Regions from separate parts of the uncultured Candidatus Kuenenia sp. genome, predicted to be linked through region 1. Evidence: riboswitches for the same ligand, from Rfam matches in the RefSeq annotation. Region 1 holds a riboswitch; the other holds the start of a gene.
What was found. A riboswitch is a leader RNA that binds a small molecule or an ion and turns the genes downstream of it on or off. The one in region 1 is predicted to bind cobalamin.

Region 1 (8,258 bases):
CAGGCTTCGCAGACTGGGACAAATGAACCTTGTTGTCTCAAAAGTGGGGGCAACTTATCACATTTTGCCTATTTTATGCTTAATTTATTACTGTTTTTCTATTAAAGAGGGAAATTCATATCGTGAAATAGGATAGAATTGCCCATTTGACCCAGTCTGTCCGGCTTGGAAACGTAATTGCATTGGAAGCCCCGCTTCCATAGGGAAATAAGACTACAAATGAAGTGTTTGCTAATTATGCCAATGATTATTGTTGTGCCTATTTTTTATGGTCATGCCGAACCATTAGAAGCAATAAAATCGATATCAATGTCAGAAAAAAAAGAAGAAACAGACGGGATAGATATTTTCGATTGGCCGAAAAAGCAGGATAATCAAGCCGCACAGGAAAAGCGTGTTATCCGCCTCCCCGAAAAGGAAGAAACACAAAAACCTGTAGAAGAAACATATCCCACTGAAGAAAAACGATTTCAAATAGGGCTTAGTAGTACGGCTATTGTTCCGCAGATTTTAAGTGGCGGCGAGAAACGGGCGTTTTTCCCGTAAGGCTCGCTGGATTTATTTTTTCTCTACAAACTCTCAGATCTCACAACATTATTTCTGGATTTAGAGGCAATTGGAGGAAACGGGCCTGATGAACATGCCGACAGCCTTTCCGGTCTCAATGATGATGCTGGGGCATTTCGGTACAATAACGGTACCGATCGCTTATCCGTTCGGGAGATGTGGTTTGAGACAAAATTGTTCGGACAACAGGTAAGCCTTGTGGCAGGAAAGATAGATCTGACAAACTACTTTGACAGCAATGCCGTAGCCAATGATGAGACAACCATGTTTATAACCAGCGCCTTTGTAAATAATCTTGCATTAGAAGTGCCGCATAACGGCCCCGGTGCAGTATCTATTTACGAGATGGAAAACGGCCTGAATTTCCGGTTAGGACTGCAAAGTGCAGATAGTGACAATATGGGACTGGGGATAGGAAAGGGCTTCTACGGAATAGGAGAGGTTGGTTTACACTCCGATAGCCTTTTTGGAAGAGAAGGCAATTATCGCCTTTGGTTTAAAATCAATGGAGACCGGTTCCCATGCGCGAAAAAGACAGCGCAGCTTTTGCCTTTGGTTATTCAAAAGCAGATGATGGGATTAAAGAATCTGCAACCGAGATATACTACCGTTTTGTCCTTAACAGGCACATTGCCATTACGCCACTATTTCAGGCCGTTTTAACCCCGACGGATTAATGGATACTGCTGTTGTGACCTTATTTGGCATACGAACACAAATCGAGTTTTAGTGTCTTTTCAGTAACTTCTTTGCACACTTCCATTCGTCAGTGCGTGCTTTTTGGCAAAATATTTAACTGTTCCTTCTGCTGTCGGCTTGTAGTTGGCAATTGGCAGTCGGCAATTAACAATTGTGAAATTGCCTACTGAGGACTGAGGATTGCCGATTGAGGGCTGAGGGCTGGCAAATGAGCATTTTTACCTTATAACAAAGAAAGGGGGGAAAATTTATGTATTAATATTTAAAAATAATAATTTGTATTTGTGTGCAAGGTGCCAGGGAATCCCCTCTCATCGATTTTGAGCAACGGGAGCTGCCCCGCAACTGTAACCGGAGACGAAATCCGCATAATGTCACTGTAAAGCCGTTTAAATTAATGGACGGCTTTTCGGGAAGGCGCGGAAAGTAGGATGACCCGAAAGCCAGGAGACCTGTCTTGCACAACTTCTCATACTATTTTTTCGAGGGAAAAAGGAGAACACGAGTGAAGCATTTGCTAATCATAGTAACAGGTATTTTAGCGCTTGCCTTTTATCAATACCCAGGCGTATCGGCAGCAGGGGAATCAATTCCTGTTTTAAAAGAAGAAAGGGAAACAAATAACATAATACTTCTCAAATGGGCGGAGAAATCGAGGAATCAGGCTACACAAGAAAAGCTTATTATCCGTATCCCGGGAAAGGAAGAGATACCTGGAGTAATAGAAGAAGCATATCCTGCCAATGAATTCAAATCAATTGAAACGTTTCAAAAACAACCGGACAATGTGAAAAATATCCCGGAGGAGCCTGAGGTATACCCTTTGCCGGTTGATGAAAAGATACCGCCATCCCATACCACAATACCTTCGCCGGAAACGCCTAAAGACCCACCGCCAAAGGATGGAAAAGACAGGCAATGTGAAGATGCTAATGATACGGAAGATACCGTAATAACACCGACACGGACGAAACAGTTGAGAAAAAATGTCGGCAGTTCCCTATCGATTATTACACAAAAAGACATTGAGAATAGCAAGTCGCCGCTGTTGCTTGATGTTTTGCGTCAGGCGCCTGGGATTGAAGTTACAAGAACTCAGGGGATAGGCGGTGCTACAAACTTGTTCATAAGGGGGGCGTCAGCCGCGCATACCCTCGTATTTGTTGATGGTGTTCAGATGAATAGTCCCACATCCGGGGCATTTAATTTTGCGAATCTTTCTACGGACAACATTGAGAGAGTAGAAATTCTGCGCGGACCTCAAAGCACCCTGTATGGCTCTGAAGCGATTGGCGGTGTTGTTAATATTATTACAAAAAAAGGGGCAGGCGATAACAAAGTTACCCTTGGAACCGAGTACGGGATGCGCGATACCCACAGGCATACGGCGAATGCTTCAGGCGGAAATGAAAGATTTGATTATTCTACAGGCGCTTCATGGCTGAAAACACAGGGAATATCAGCAGCCAGCAGCGGGAGCGAAAATGATGGCTATGAAAATGTTACCGGTTCTGCACGGCTGGGATGGAATTTCCTGGATAACGGGAGGGTTGATGCAACCATAAGGGGGTCTCACTCGGATTTTGAATATGATGCGTTTGTATATGGTGTTGGTGCGGTTGACGACCCTGACAGACGCCAAACTACAGACGAGGTTCTTTTCTCTGCGAAGGCCAGCAAGACTTTTTTTGATATATGGACTCCCTCATTTCTCATCTCAGTTAACGATACAGAACTAAAAGGCTTTGATCCCACGGATGAGTCGGGCAGATTTCGCATTCCTACAAGGGTCTGGCGGGCAGAACATCAATCAGACTTTTTACTCTTTGACGTAAATACGATAACACTCGGTTACGAATATGAAGTGTTGGAAGGTAAAAACGAGGGTAAGTATGACGGGCAAACCTACCGGAACAATGCGGTTTTTCTGCAAAACCAAATAGAATTGTTTGAGTCGTTGCACTGGACAATCGGATTACGCCACGACGACTTTAGCACATTCGGATCTCATCTTACGTATAGAACAACGGCGTCTTATAACATGGAGGAAATTGGCGCCAGACTACATGGTTCATGGGGAAAGGGATTTCGGGCGCCAAGTTTGAATGAACTGATTTACCCATACTACGGGAATCCGCACCTGCGTCCGGAAGAAAGCAATGGATGGGATTTCGGTGTTGAAAAAGAGATTCTCAAAGACACACTAACCATCGACGTCACCTACTTTGAAAATAACTTTAAAAACCTTATCACTGCCACTGTGCAGCCCGATGGCAGCTACCTGGCAGAAAACGCAGCCAGGGCAGAGTCACAGGGCATCGAAACCATTCTAACCTATAGACCATTTACCATCCTTTCATTTACCGGAACGTACACGTATACAGAAACCAGGGACAGAGAAACAGGTCGGCAACTACCCCGCAGACCTGAGAACAGGGCAACGTTTGGGCTTAACACCAATCCCATTGAGAAATTAAATATAAACGTAACAGGGATAATGGTAAGGGACAGAATAGACAGCAATGGAACGAAGATGGATAACTACTGGACGGTCAATCAGGCGACTCGCTATGACGTCACAAAGTTTATGGCTGCTTATGTCAGGTTCGAAAACCTTTTTGATTATGACTACGAAGAGGTAACTGGCTTTGGTTCCCTCGGTTTTACAGCGTACGGGGGAGTGGAATTCAGGTTTTAAAATACGGGAATGTAAAAAGAACCGTTTGTTTAATGGATATTAAGATAAGGAGGAGCAGCAACTATGAAACACTTAAGTAGAATGTTAGGAATGTTTGTTATTTTTGTGCTTTTACCCGCAACGTTCGGCGCTAACCAGAGCATAACGGTAGAAATTGATTATGGAGGGTTACAGCAAAGCCGTAAAGTAGAAACAAAATGGAAACAGGGCATTACTGTATTAGAAGCGCTTCAATCTGTTGCAAAGATTGAAACAAAACAATCTGGCGAATTCATTTTTGTTAATTCTATTGACGGTGTTGAAGGGCAAAGGGGGGATATGGCGTGGTATTACGACATTAATGGTAAACGCGCAACGTCTCTTGCCTATAAACGTATTCTCAATGAAGGAGATCGTATGAGATGGGAATATACTAAAGATGTTTGTTCTCCGCGAAGGAGTGAACAATGAAAAAATGTGTGATGATAATCGTATTTACCGTGTTTGTTCTCTATCTTCCTTTTTCTCTCGCGGAAGAAACCAAACCGGTAAAATACACTTTTCTTGTAGGAAACTACCTTACGCCTACGGTCGTTAAAGTGATAAAAGGCATCTGGACAAAATATCCATCTTTGAAAAGCCAGGTAAATTTTGAACTTGTCAGTAAGACCGATTTAGATGCTGACTTTAATCCCCACGAGATAGAGGGCTCCGACATCATTGTTATTGATATCATGGGTATACGGATTTCAACTTCAACACAATCGGGTTTTGATGGTGAGGTAATCCGGAAGGCTATTTCCAATGGAGCGCGTATATTGCCAATTAACAAATCGGCAGGATTAGGTAAGGAGTACATTGAACTGGGGTTTACTTATGATGAAGAGTTTCGTTCGTATTTTGATTGCGGAGGGATTGAAAATTTTCAGAATATGGTACTATTCTCCCTGGCAAAATATGCCAATATTTCTGAAATTAAACCGGCGTCATTCATGAAACGGCTGAAAAACGGTTACTACCACCGCCACATTTCGCAGGAGATGTATTTTGAAACGTTTGAGGAGTACGAAGGCTGGTATAAAAAATCTGGCTATTTCAAAGAAAATGCGCCATGGATCGCAGTTCTGACGTACTCCTCTTTTTGCGAACAAAACCAAAACGGAGTAGAAGATGACATAATTCGCAAACTTGAAGAAAAAGGATTTAATGCATTTGTAGCGTTCGGTTACCCCGAGGGGTCAGTCGCTGAAAAACTATTAGTCGATGACAGAGGGAATTCAAGGGTTTCCGGTATACTTTCTTTTTTATTTCGTTTTTCAGATTTTAAGGCTACGGATTCGCTAGAGAAATGCGGAGTACCGGTAATCAACCTGATTACCGTTTATGGAAAAGACGGAAAAACGTGGGAGAATGACCCTGAAGGTTTGAGTTCTTTGGAGGTAAGCTGGCAGTTGGGTATTCCTGAAATTGCCGGTCTTATTCAGCCTACAGTCGTATCATATCGTATCCGTGAAAAGGATGATGCAACAGGGTTTTTTATCGAACAACGAAAGCCCATACCGGAGCGTATTGACCGGGCGGTTAATCGCATAAAGGCATGGATCCGTTTACAAAGAAAAAACAACTCCGATAAAAAGGTGGCGATATTTTACTGGAACTATCCGCCGGGGAAGCAACATATCGGTGCAAGTTATCTTAACGTATTTGCCAGCATTGCGAATGTGTTGAAAAAGATGGAGGAGTGTGGATACGACGTCGGTACTGAAGCAATTGATCCCGAAATACTCCTCTCAAATTCTCTTAAATACGGGAGAAATGTCGGGAATTGGGCGCCAGGCGAACTTGAAGAGATGGTAGAAAACGGGAAATGTGTATTGCTGCCTCTGGCGGAGTACCAAAAGTGGGAGAGGAATTTATCTGTGAATTTTATGAAAGACGTCAATAAGGATTGGGGAACGGTTGAAGAATCCAATGTGATGATGTGGACTGACCCGAAGCAAGAGAAAAAATATATGGTTATTCCTGCAATACAACGTGGAAACGTTGTCATCCTCCCGCAGCCGGTAAGAGGCTGGCTGCAAGATAAGGAAGCCATGTATCATAGCAAAGATCTGTCTCCACACCATCAGTATCTGGGCGCCTATTTATGGCTGAAACATGGTTTTGGCGCTGACGCAGTCATCCATTTCGGCACGCATGGTACACATGAATGGCTGCCTGGAAAAAGCAACGGCCTCTCCGGTGACGACCCGCCGGAGGCATTGATTCAGGATTTGCCGGTAATATATCCTTATATCGTAGATGATGTCGGCGAGGGACTTATAGCAAAACGGCGGGGTGCTGCGGTTGTGATAGATCATATGATACCTCCGCTAAAAAAAGGAGGACTTTACCATGAATATGCCGGGCTTGAAGAACTGATCGGCGATCATGACCGGGCGCTTGGACAGGATGCCGCACTTGCAAGGCAATACATGGAAAATATCATAAAAAAGATTAAAGAGCTGGGAATCGAGAAAGACATAGAAATTGGTGAGTGCCTGAATATTGATACCCATAGTGATGTCCAGCATAAGTTTGATCATGAAGTCATTCATAAAATAGGAGAGTATCTTCAGGAATTGAAGCAGCTTAATATGCCTTACGGACTACATACATTTGGCCATGTACCTGATAAGTCGCTTCGTTTCTCTACTATTCAGGCGATAAAGGAGGTAGTCAAAGATATTCCTGCCGATGAATTGGACAAAAATATTCAGGAAGGGGCAAGGCGGGAATTGTCAAGTATAATCAAGGCCATGAATGGACAATATATACCAACGGGAACGGGAAATGACCCCGTAAGAAATCCAGATTCTTTGCCAACTGGGAAAAATTTTTATGCCTTTAATCCGGATAAAATCCCGAAAAAAGAGGCATGGCAGGTGAGCGTCAAGCTGACACAGGAACTCCTCGATAATTATCTGGCAAAAAATGACGGAAAATATCCCGAAAAACTTTCATTCGTTATCTGGGGCACGGAAACGATACGCCATGAAGGTGTGCTGGAATCTCAGATCCTTTACCTGTTAGGGGTTGAACCTATCTGGAATGAATGGGGGAAGGTGACAGGCATTAAAATCATTCCCAAAGAAAGGCTGGGGCGTCCGAGAATTGATATAGTCGTTTCTTCTGCTGCAGAGGAGATGTTTGGACAGTTGACACAATACATTGATCAGGCCGTTCAAATGGTAAAAAGGCTTGACGAAAAGGATAACTATGTACAACAACATATCAAGGAAGTAACCGATAAACTGATCCGAAAGGGTTGGCCACAAAAAAAGGCGGAACAATATGCAGCAATTCGAATATTTGATGAGGCTCCCGGAAGGTATGATTTGAATGTATCACGAATCGCAAGTGCAAGCGGAACATGGGAAGATAGCTCCGTTTTAGGACAGGAATATCTGAAACGGATGAGCTATGGGTACGGAAACGGCCTGTGGGGAGAACCGATGGAAGATGTCTATAAAATGGTGTTAAGCGGAACAAGGATGGTTGTGCACAGCCGCTCTACCAATCTTTACGGAACCTTTGATAACGACGATTTTTTTATGTATGCGGGCGGATTAGCCGCAGCAGTCAGGGAACTGGATGGAAAGTCGCCCGGTCTGGTTGTCGCTAATATGATGAATCCGGCTAAACCTGAAATAACGTCCATCGACAGGATGATGGGTATGGAACTGCGGTCACGCTATTGGAATCCGGAATGGGTTGAAGGAATGAAGAAGGAGGGTTTTGAAGGGGCAAACAAGATGGCTGAATTTATTGAAAACATGTGGGGCTGGCAGGTTACCGTACCAGAGACAATAGACGCTGCCCGTTGGGAAGAGACGTTTGAGGTCTATGTCGAGGATAAATACGGAATGGATTTAAAGGAATTTTTCAATAAGAAAAACCCTTATGCGTATCAAGCCCTTACGGCCAGAATGCTGGAGACTATACGAAAAGAATACTGGCAGCCGACGGAAAAAGTCGAACAAACCCTGGCGAAGGAATATGCAAAAACAGTAGTAGAACACGGCGTGGCATGTTGCGAAAACACATGCAATAATCCGGCCTTTCAGCAATACGCAACGGATATTCTAAATACCCCAGGCCTTGTAAATCCAGATGCCTTGATTCAGTATGCAGAAATTTTAAAGGTAGCTACCGGTAAGTTACTGAACGAACGAAAGGCAGAGATGGACAAGATCGTCCTTGCTCAGGCGTCTATGTCAAACCCTGTCCCTGGAAGTATTGAACAGAAAAAGGATACCGGACAAACACAGGAGAA
Region 2 (8,258 bases), on a different contig from region 1:
TTTATAATCCTACATTTTTAGAAGTACGATTTTTTAAATCTAAAATCTAGAATCGTAAATTCGAAAAGGAGGTTTTGCAGGCAGCAATAAACGTTGAAAATCAGGCAGAACAATGATAGGATTCTAAACAGGAGACTAAAATGCCAATAACCAAAGAACTCAGTAATATCAGAAAGTTAGAAGCGGTCGGATTCCCGCACGAACAAGCCGAGGTGCTTACGGACATAATAGAGGAATCCCACGTTGACGGACAGCAGAGTTTAAAAGACTTTATCAGCAGAATGCACGAAGACACAAACAGGCAATTCGACGAGATTAATAAAAGATTCGACGGCGTTAATAAACAATTCGATGAGTTTCGCAAAGAAATGCACACAGAAATGACTACTTTGGAATGGCGCATAAAAGCCTCACACTCCGATCTTCTAATGAAAATATTCGCTATCGTCGCAGGCTGCACTAGCATTGCAGTTGCAGTCGCAAAGATATTTTAATATCTCTCCCATTGTGTTATAAACTTCGAAAATCAGGCAGAACAATGATAATATTCTAAAACTAAAGGGATTTGTCCACAACGAAAACATCTACCTAGCGCTTCGGACAAAGGCTTATCAAGCCGACCCACTTATACAGTTTTCAGCGATAGTTGCTGGCTTTATCAGCACAACCCACGCAATTGCAAAATTTTGTAACCGTTTAGTTTATGTGGTAGGTCAGAATAGAGAAAATTACCCATGCAAATAAATTTAAAGCTATTTTTTAATGAAGAACAAGAAGATTGGGCGAAATTAACACCTGAACAGAGATACATTGAAAGCTCTAAACTTTGGCCGATATATTTAGAACTTGGAGGGAGTTTTGATCCAGAACCCGATTCACAAAGCCCTTTTGACTTTCCAGAATTGCAGCGTTCGATACCTGCTTATGGGAGGCCAGGCGTGCATTTTATACGGCGGATCTGAGTTCAGTCGTGATATAGATTTTTCTATCGGGATTGATACAAAGAACATTTCAGCTATAAAAAAGGCACTGAAATGTTTGAAAGCTGAAACCATATTTGTACCGCCACTGGGCAAACAAGTACTCAGACGAGGTCATGCATGCCATTTCCGTTGCAATGCAGAAGGGGTAGAAGGCTTGCGCATTGATATGATGGCTAAAATGCGAGGCTGTTCCGATTTTGAGCAATTATGGGAGAGAAGGTCCATTGTGAAGTTGCCGGAGATTGGTGAGATGGGTATTCTTTCACTACCGGATTTAATTCAGGCTAAAAAGACGCAGCGCGAAAAGGACTGGCCCATGATTCGCCGTCTCATTGAAACCGACGTCACGCAGGGTTATAGAAAAGCCGGGAAAGAAAAGATTATTTTCTGGCTCATGGAATGCAGGACTCCTGTTTTACTCATGGAAATAGCAAGGAAAAATGCTGCATTATGTAAAAATCTTATACCTACCCGGTCACTGCTTAAAGCAGTATTAAACCAAAACGTGGAAGAAATTGAATCTCTCCTCATACAAGAAGAAAGTGCCGAAAGGAAAAAAGATCGGGAATATTGGCTGCCATTAAAAAAGGAATTGGAGCAATGGCGCCTTGGCCGTAAATCATAACTTTAATTCTGTGTTAAAACAATACAGATGATGCCTGTCTCACCCCGGAATCATATTTGTAAAGTTGCAGGACATTTATGATGCCTTCAACATATTTTGAAAAACCCTGCCGCTGGAGATTGAAATGCCGGATAAGATCGATCATCCATAAGGGTACCTGCATGGTGTAGCACTTGAGTTCCAGTATGACGTTGCATTCTGGGCAAAAAGCGTTTCGTCATCCAGCGAAACCACTTTATTCTCATCCTGAATAATACAATATCCCCCTGCCGGCTGATATCTCAGGTCGGTGTCGAACGTTACCCTCGCATATTCATTCACATTGGATACATATGCCTTCCTCCAATATTGAGACAACATTTTAGGCGTTGCATTATAGAAATATGCCGTCTTCAGGAAATGCGTTTTGGACGAATTCGGGTCAAAGTCTTTTTCTTCACACGATGAATAATCCAGGTCTTCAAACATCCTGCGCCAGTTTTCATCATAAAGAGGCGCCCTGTATTTGTTGACAATATCCCCGGTCTTCTCTTTCACTTCAAGAAAACAGCGATACTTTTTGGAATTGAGGTACGAACGAATCCTCAGATGAAGTCTTCTGTTACATTTGTCCAGCCTTTGCATAAGAAATAAATAATCTGGAGTATCAAAATGCAGATTGTTTATGCAATAAAAACCATTATCAGCATTTGAAGAATATTTGTAGGGAGAACAATAAATAGAAGCAAAACGCGAAATGGGTTCTATCATTTCTTTTGGAATGACAAATTTCAACTCGTATCGCCTCCGGATGGTCAGCGCTGTCTCTTCAATCATATATTTAGAACTCTATTTGCCCTAAGTCCGGGGAAAGATAATTTCGAATAGGGAGTCTGGTTAATTGCCCTGAGATATCCAGGTATTCAAGGTACTTTGTGTAAATTTCATATTGCCATTGCTTAATGAGGATGTCCGTTTTAACAATGCTTTCCTGCATATCGAGCAGCATTAGCGGATCGATGCCTTCTGTTTCCATATATTTTTTTAGTGCTGATTCCGTGCCGCCCGTTGTTTTTTCTTCCATGAGCACATCATACTGCCGAAATATGTTGTTCATTTCCCCGGAAAGTAATCGCACATTTTCTCCCAAAGACCTTTTTAGTTCTTCATGCTCGCCCTTTACAGATAAAAATTGAAGTTTTCTGCGATTGACATCCATGCGGTTGGAATGAATGAAGGGGAGGTTTATACCTACTCCAAAAGAAATTGAACACCGATTTTCACACACACATAAACCATCATAATACACCCCTTAAAGTCGTCTGTATTTGAAGGCTGCAGAGCGGAGAAATTATCTTGCCCTTACCTTGTAAACTCATATTACAAAATAGTCTATGCCTTGTATTTCCTTTTCATCCTTTTCATCCTTTTCCGTTTTATATGATAGGCGTAATCAAGGCGATTGCCCTGCACCATATCACAGAGTGTAATGAGCGCAAAGATTTTACAATAGTCATGAAGAACCTTTTCAAGCATATTTTTTGAAGAGGGAAGGTTTTAAAGATTAAACCGCAACATGCCGTCAAAATAACTGGTTTGTCCGAATGGGGAAAAATACAGGATAACTGCAATAACACAAAAACCAATAACGCCGCCTGTCGCAATAGTATACCCTTTGACTACTACAGAAATACCTGCCGCGAGGCTTGCAAACATGAAGATAATATCTCTTGGGTCTCTGAAATTGGTTCTGAACCAAACAATTGCCAATGCGCCAAGCATACCGGGCCCCTTGCAAGGCTGTCCCCTATCGCCTGCATAACAGTTGCCGCCACTACGGAACTGAGTATGAGCACCTGAACAAAATTTCTTGAGTAGGAAAGCCCCCGAAAGGTCTTCTCATAGGTAATTGCAATTAAGGTTGAAAACACAAACTAAAGGAGTACGGCATAAATGACTGATGTTGGCGTGGTATTGCCTGAATGTAGTTGTAATTTTGAAATATCTAACATTTTTAATGGTTCTCATTATTTGCGGAAAATAGTTTATCCATTTGACTTTACGAAATATATACAGTTACCGTATGCATATCAATAGAATATATGAGCAAATATAAGGGTTTTGCATGGTTACCATTAACGCTGCAATTGATAAAATGCATGGTTTACAGTGAAGCGTTTTATTTTCCATTTGACAAATTTGACTTGCTCAAAGTAGAATCCCGAAAGTCTTTCGTGCATCAGACCGCTCTTTTATTTATTATTACTATGTTCGATTACAGGTGATTTCTCATTATTGCAGAAATAAAAAGGGAATCCATGCCGCAAAACAGAATTTGCGACGAGGAGCGGACCCGCCGCTGTAACCGGGGACGAACGTCACAACGCCACTGGAAAAGTCGCTTAAACGGCTTTCCGGGAAGGAGTGACCAGTAGAACGATCCGGGAGCCAGAAGACCTGCCTGTAATTGCTTCACGAAATCTTCGATGGTAAAGAAGGTGAAGTTTTTGAGTGTAATTATTTTCATGAGAATAGGCGGCAAGCCTATTTTTTCGATAAAATAGAAAACCCATATCTTCAACATTGAAGGTATGGGTTTTTTTGTTTTACGGGAGAAAGTTTTGAAAAGTACAAAAATGTTTCTGTTAAATATAACGGTTTTTTTGCTCGTGTTCCTTGTTTCCGATAAGGCTGCATATGCAATGCACATTACAGAAGGAATTCTGCCCACAGAATGGGCAGTAACATTGTTTGCCGTCTCGATTCCTTTTTTAGGTATTGGGATTTACCAGGTGAAACGGAAGAAAAGAGAGATGCATAGTTACCTGCCGTTAGTTGGCATGCTGGGAGCGGCAGTATTCGTTTTTTCGTGCTTCCCCGTTCCCGTCGTAGCATTAAACGGAATGGCAACTTCCCATCCATGCGGCACAGGCATGAGTGCTATTTTGCTGGGACCTTTTGTCAGTGTACTGATAGCGGGCATTGCCTTGCTTATTCAAGCCTTGTTTTTGGCGCATGGCGGGTTAACAACGCTGGGCGGGAATATATTTTCCATGGGTATTTTAGGCTCTTTCTCCGGATTTTTTGCGTTCAAAATAACCCGGCGCTGCGGCATGCCATTATTTTGGTGCGGCTTCTTTGCAGGTGTAATTTCTGATTTATTTACTTATTTGGGTACCTCTATTGAACTGGGATTGCTCGTAATAAATAATGGTGGGTCTTTCTTCAGGGCGACTGCAGAAATATTTGGCGTCTTTATGATGACCTCACAGGGGGTCTTATGTATTGTGGAAGGCGTGGTTGTTGGATTTATTCTGGTTTTTATAGAAAAAAGAAGGCCGGATATTTTGGTTCAACTTGGGATGATAAAGAAAAATGCAAAACCTGTTTAAATTTACCGTGTATATCGTTTTTTTACTTTATTTGGCCGGTATGGTTTCATTTTTATCTGCGGCGCATGCAGATAATTTTGAGATGATTCGTGTAACCGAACATGAAAATCAGGCAAAAGCCACTGAAATAACAGGAACAATCCATTCAGTTGAAGGTGAAGGTGCGTGGACCGGAATTGATGTGAGCATAGTAGGAAAATATGCCAGCCAGTATGGACGTCCACCCCGTGATCCTTACATTAATACTGATCAGGGGGATTTGCTCCTGTTTGTATTCACACTTGCCGGTGTAATAGGAGGCTTTGTTATAGGGTTTAACGCCAGAAAGATATTTTATGAGAAATAATGTAGTATCTTAAGAGGTAATGCCTCAGACCGGCAAAAAGGATTTTAACCACAGAGCAGAGAAAGTTTTTTAGAGAAGGCGTCTCATTATGGGATTTTTTCATCTCACATTTACAGACAGGTATGCCCGGAGAGATAACTGGTTGACGAGGATCGATGTAAGGGTCAAGTTGATCTACATCTTATCAATGCTGGCAATAAATATATGGGCAAAAAATGTTTTTGTGTCTCTCTCTTTTCTTTTCATATCGTTCGTTTTTCTGCTTACACTGAAAATTTCTCCTCTGGCAATAATAAAAAAGATGGTATTGCCATTATTATTTGCGGTTATGATGCTAGTGGTCAAGGGATTGCATGAAGGACAAGAGGAATGGGTTTCTTTTTCCATTGGGGGATATATCATGTCCTTAAAGAAAGAAGGTCTTCTTGGCGGACTGCAAACTGGAGGCAAAATACTCGGGGGGATTTCTCTGGTGATTTTATTTGCCTTCACTACAACAATGAGTCGGCTAAATGCAGGACTTAAATGGTTTCGTATGCCGGATACCGTTCTGGAACTTATGTCTTTTATGTATCGGTACATTTTCCAATTATTGGATGAAGTGTCTGCAATCTGGTTTGCGCAAAAGGCGCGTTTAGGGCATGCCTCATGGTTAAAAGCAATAAAATCCCTCGGGATTTTGGGTGGAATGCTTATTATCCGTGCCGTTGAAAGGGCGGAGCGCACTTCTGAGGCGATGTATGCACGGGGCTATAAGGGAGGATGTATATTAACCTGCCATTTAAAGCCCTTGGGTAAAAATGAATATATTTATTTCTCAGGGATGACCCTCTTTCTCCCCTTTCTTCTCTATGCGGGGAATATACGGATATGGTAATACTTCAGGCTAAAAATATCCGGTATAAATATTCGGACGGGACACTTGCCCTTGGCGGGGTATGTTTGGATATTGAAAAAGGTGCATTTTGGGCAATTCTTGGGCCAAACGGGTCTGGGAAAACCACCTTATTAAAACATTTCAACGGTTTATTGAAAATACAAGAGGGGGAGGTTCTTTTAGACGGAAGACCGTTACGGAAGTATCCTTCCCGTGAGATAGTTCAACGCGTAGGTATTGTGTTTCAGGATCCGAATGATCAGTTGTTTGCTCAAACAGTACGGGAAGACGTGGCATTCGGGCCTATGAATTTAGGGCTTTCAAAAGAAGAAATTGAGCGGAGGGTGGAAGAGGCATTGATGTTAGTGAATATGCGACACTGTGCAGATAAGTTTGTTGGGTATTTAAGCTATGGACAGAAAAAAAGGATTTGCATTGCCGGGGTGCTCGCAATGAGGCCGGAAATTCTTTTACTAGACGAACCCACGAGCGGTTTAGACCCAGCCGGAGTAACACAACTTATGAGGCTGCTTCAGAGACTTAACCATGAATGTGGGATTACCATTATTATGGCAACAAATGTGGTAGATGTTGTGCCTGTTTACATGAGCAGGATGGCCGTTATGTATGAGGGAAATATTGTGTGTGAAGGCACGCCGGAAAACGTTTTCTCGAAAACAGAGAAATTGGAGAAGATGTATCTCGAATTGCCTCAAATAGCGCAACTTATGAGGCTGTTAAGGGATAAAGATTACATTTCAATGGCAAATTTACCCCTTACCATTGGTGAGGCAAGAAAATTTTTGGTACAAAAACTAAATGGGAGTCATACGGCAAAATCAGCCGCATTGAATATTTCAGAAGAGTAGTTTAAATGGCAGACATTTTCAGGTGAAAATACTTTTTATCCGCAGATATGGTGAAATACGAAACAAATTCTAATGACAAAATGATTCGAAATTCTAAACAAATGCCTCTTTCGTCTCTCGCATTTCGTGCTTCATATTTGTTGTGTGTTTTGAATTTTATGTCTTGTTATTCGGATTTGTTTCGTATTTCGTACTTCGAATTTCGTATTTTTTAAAAGCAGAGTTTCAGGCATAGAATCCGGAGTGTAATATGTTTAAGGGTCATGGCGGATATAGAGAGCATACAAATGTACATACCAAAAACGCTGTTCTTGATTTCAGCGCGAACATTAATCCACTCGGATATCCGGAAGGCGTGCACAAAACAGTTTTCGAAAATTTCGACGATATATTGCATTATCCCGATATTGATTGCTACAGTCTGAAAAAATATATAGCGCGGAAAATAGCGCATTCCGCCAACGAGATTGTTGTAGGAAATGGCTCTACGGAATTATTTTATCTGGCGCCCCGCGCTTTAAAACCTGTAAAAGGAATTATCCTGCAACCGTCTTTCAGTGAATTTCCAGAGGCTTTAAAATGCAGCGGCACGGAAGTAGTCCCGTATGCCCTCAATGACGAAGACGATTTTTCTTTCCACTACAATAAAAATTATTTCCAGGATGAAAAGGCGGGCATGCTTTTCCTCTGTAATCCGAATAATCCCACCGGATTATTAATTGAGAAGCGTACGCTATTGGCAATGATACAACAACATTCAAATGTAATGTTTGTAGTAGATGAGGCATTCATGGATTTTGTGGATGAGCCGGAGAGATACACGGTGATAAATGAAGCAGGTACACTTGAAAACCTCATTGTAGTACGGTCTCTTACAAAATTTTACGGATTTCCTGGTTTGAGAATAGGATATCTCGTCGCCCACGCAAACGTAGCGGAAAAGCTCCTGGAATATAAGGAACCATGGACGGTCAATACCTTTGCCCAATATGCCGCAATGGTTTCAATGGAAGACGATGCGTTTATTGCCGCAAGTAAAGAATTCATAAGAAACGAACGGGTGTTTTTATACGAAGAGTTGTCAAATATTCGAGGATTGATTCCTTATAAACCTGCGGCGAATTTTGTATTTGTTAAAATCAACGCAGAAGGGATAAATTCTGTTTTTCTGAGTAAATGGATGCTGG

Region 2: it holds a riboswitch for cobalamin, as region 1 does, so the genes downstream of both, QZT26_RS14555 (energy-coupling factor ABC transporter permease) here and QZT26_RS09075 (TonB-dependent receptor) in region 1, are expected to answer to the same signal.

The regions. Positions count from the first base shown of each region.
Region 1 covers NZ_CAADGZ010000049.1:11,580-19,837, forward strand. Annotated here, with positions in the region: gene QZT26_RS09065 (hypothetical protein) at 220-546, shown strand; gene QZT26_RS09070 (carbohydrate porin) at 553-1,230, shown strand; cobalamin riboswitch at 1,522-1,741, shown strand; gene QZT26_RS09075 (TonB-dependent receptor) at 1,772-3,964, shown strand; gene QZT26_RS09080 (DUF4430 domain-containing protein) at 4,028-4,414, shown strand; gene QZT26_RS09085 (cobaltochelatase subunit CobN) at 4,411-8,258, shown strand, end outside.
Region 2 covers NZ_CAADGZ010000128.1:464-8,721, reverse strand. Annotated here, with positions in the region: gene QZT26_RS14580 (hypothetical protein) at 141-494, shown strand; gene QZT26_RS14575 (hypothetical protein) at 859-1,608, shown strand; gene QZT26_RS14570 (polyphosphate polymerase domain-containing protein) at 1,750-2,424, opposite strand; gene QZT26_RS14565 (hypothetical protein) at 2,429-2,875, opposite strand; gene QZT26_RS14560 (hypothetical protein) at 3,145-3,369, opposite strand; cobalamin riboswitch at 3,850-4,067, shown strand; gene QZT26_RS14555 (energy-coupling factor ABC transporter permease) at 4,209-4,979, shown strand; gene QZT26_RS14550 (hypothetical protein) at 4,963-5,325, shown strand; gene cbiQ (cobalt ECF transporter T component CbiQ) at 5,414-6,202, shown strand; gene QZT26_RS14540 (ATP-binding cassette domain-containing protein) at 6,196-7,071, shown strand; gene cobD (threonine-phosphate decarboxylase CobD) at 7,322-8,258, shown strand, end outside.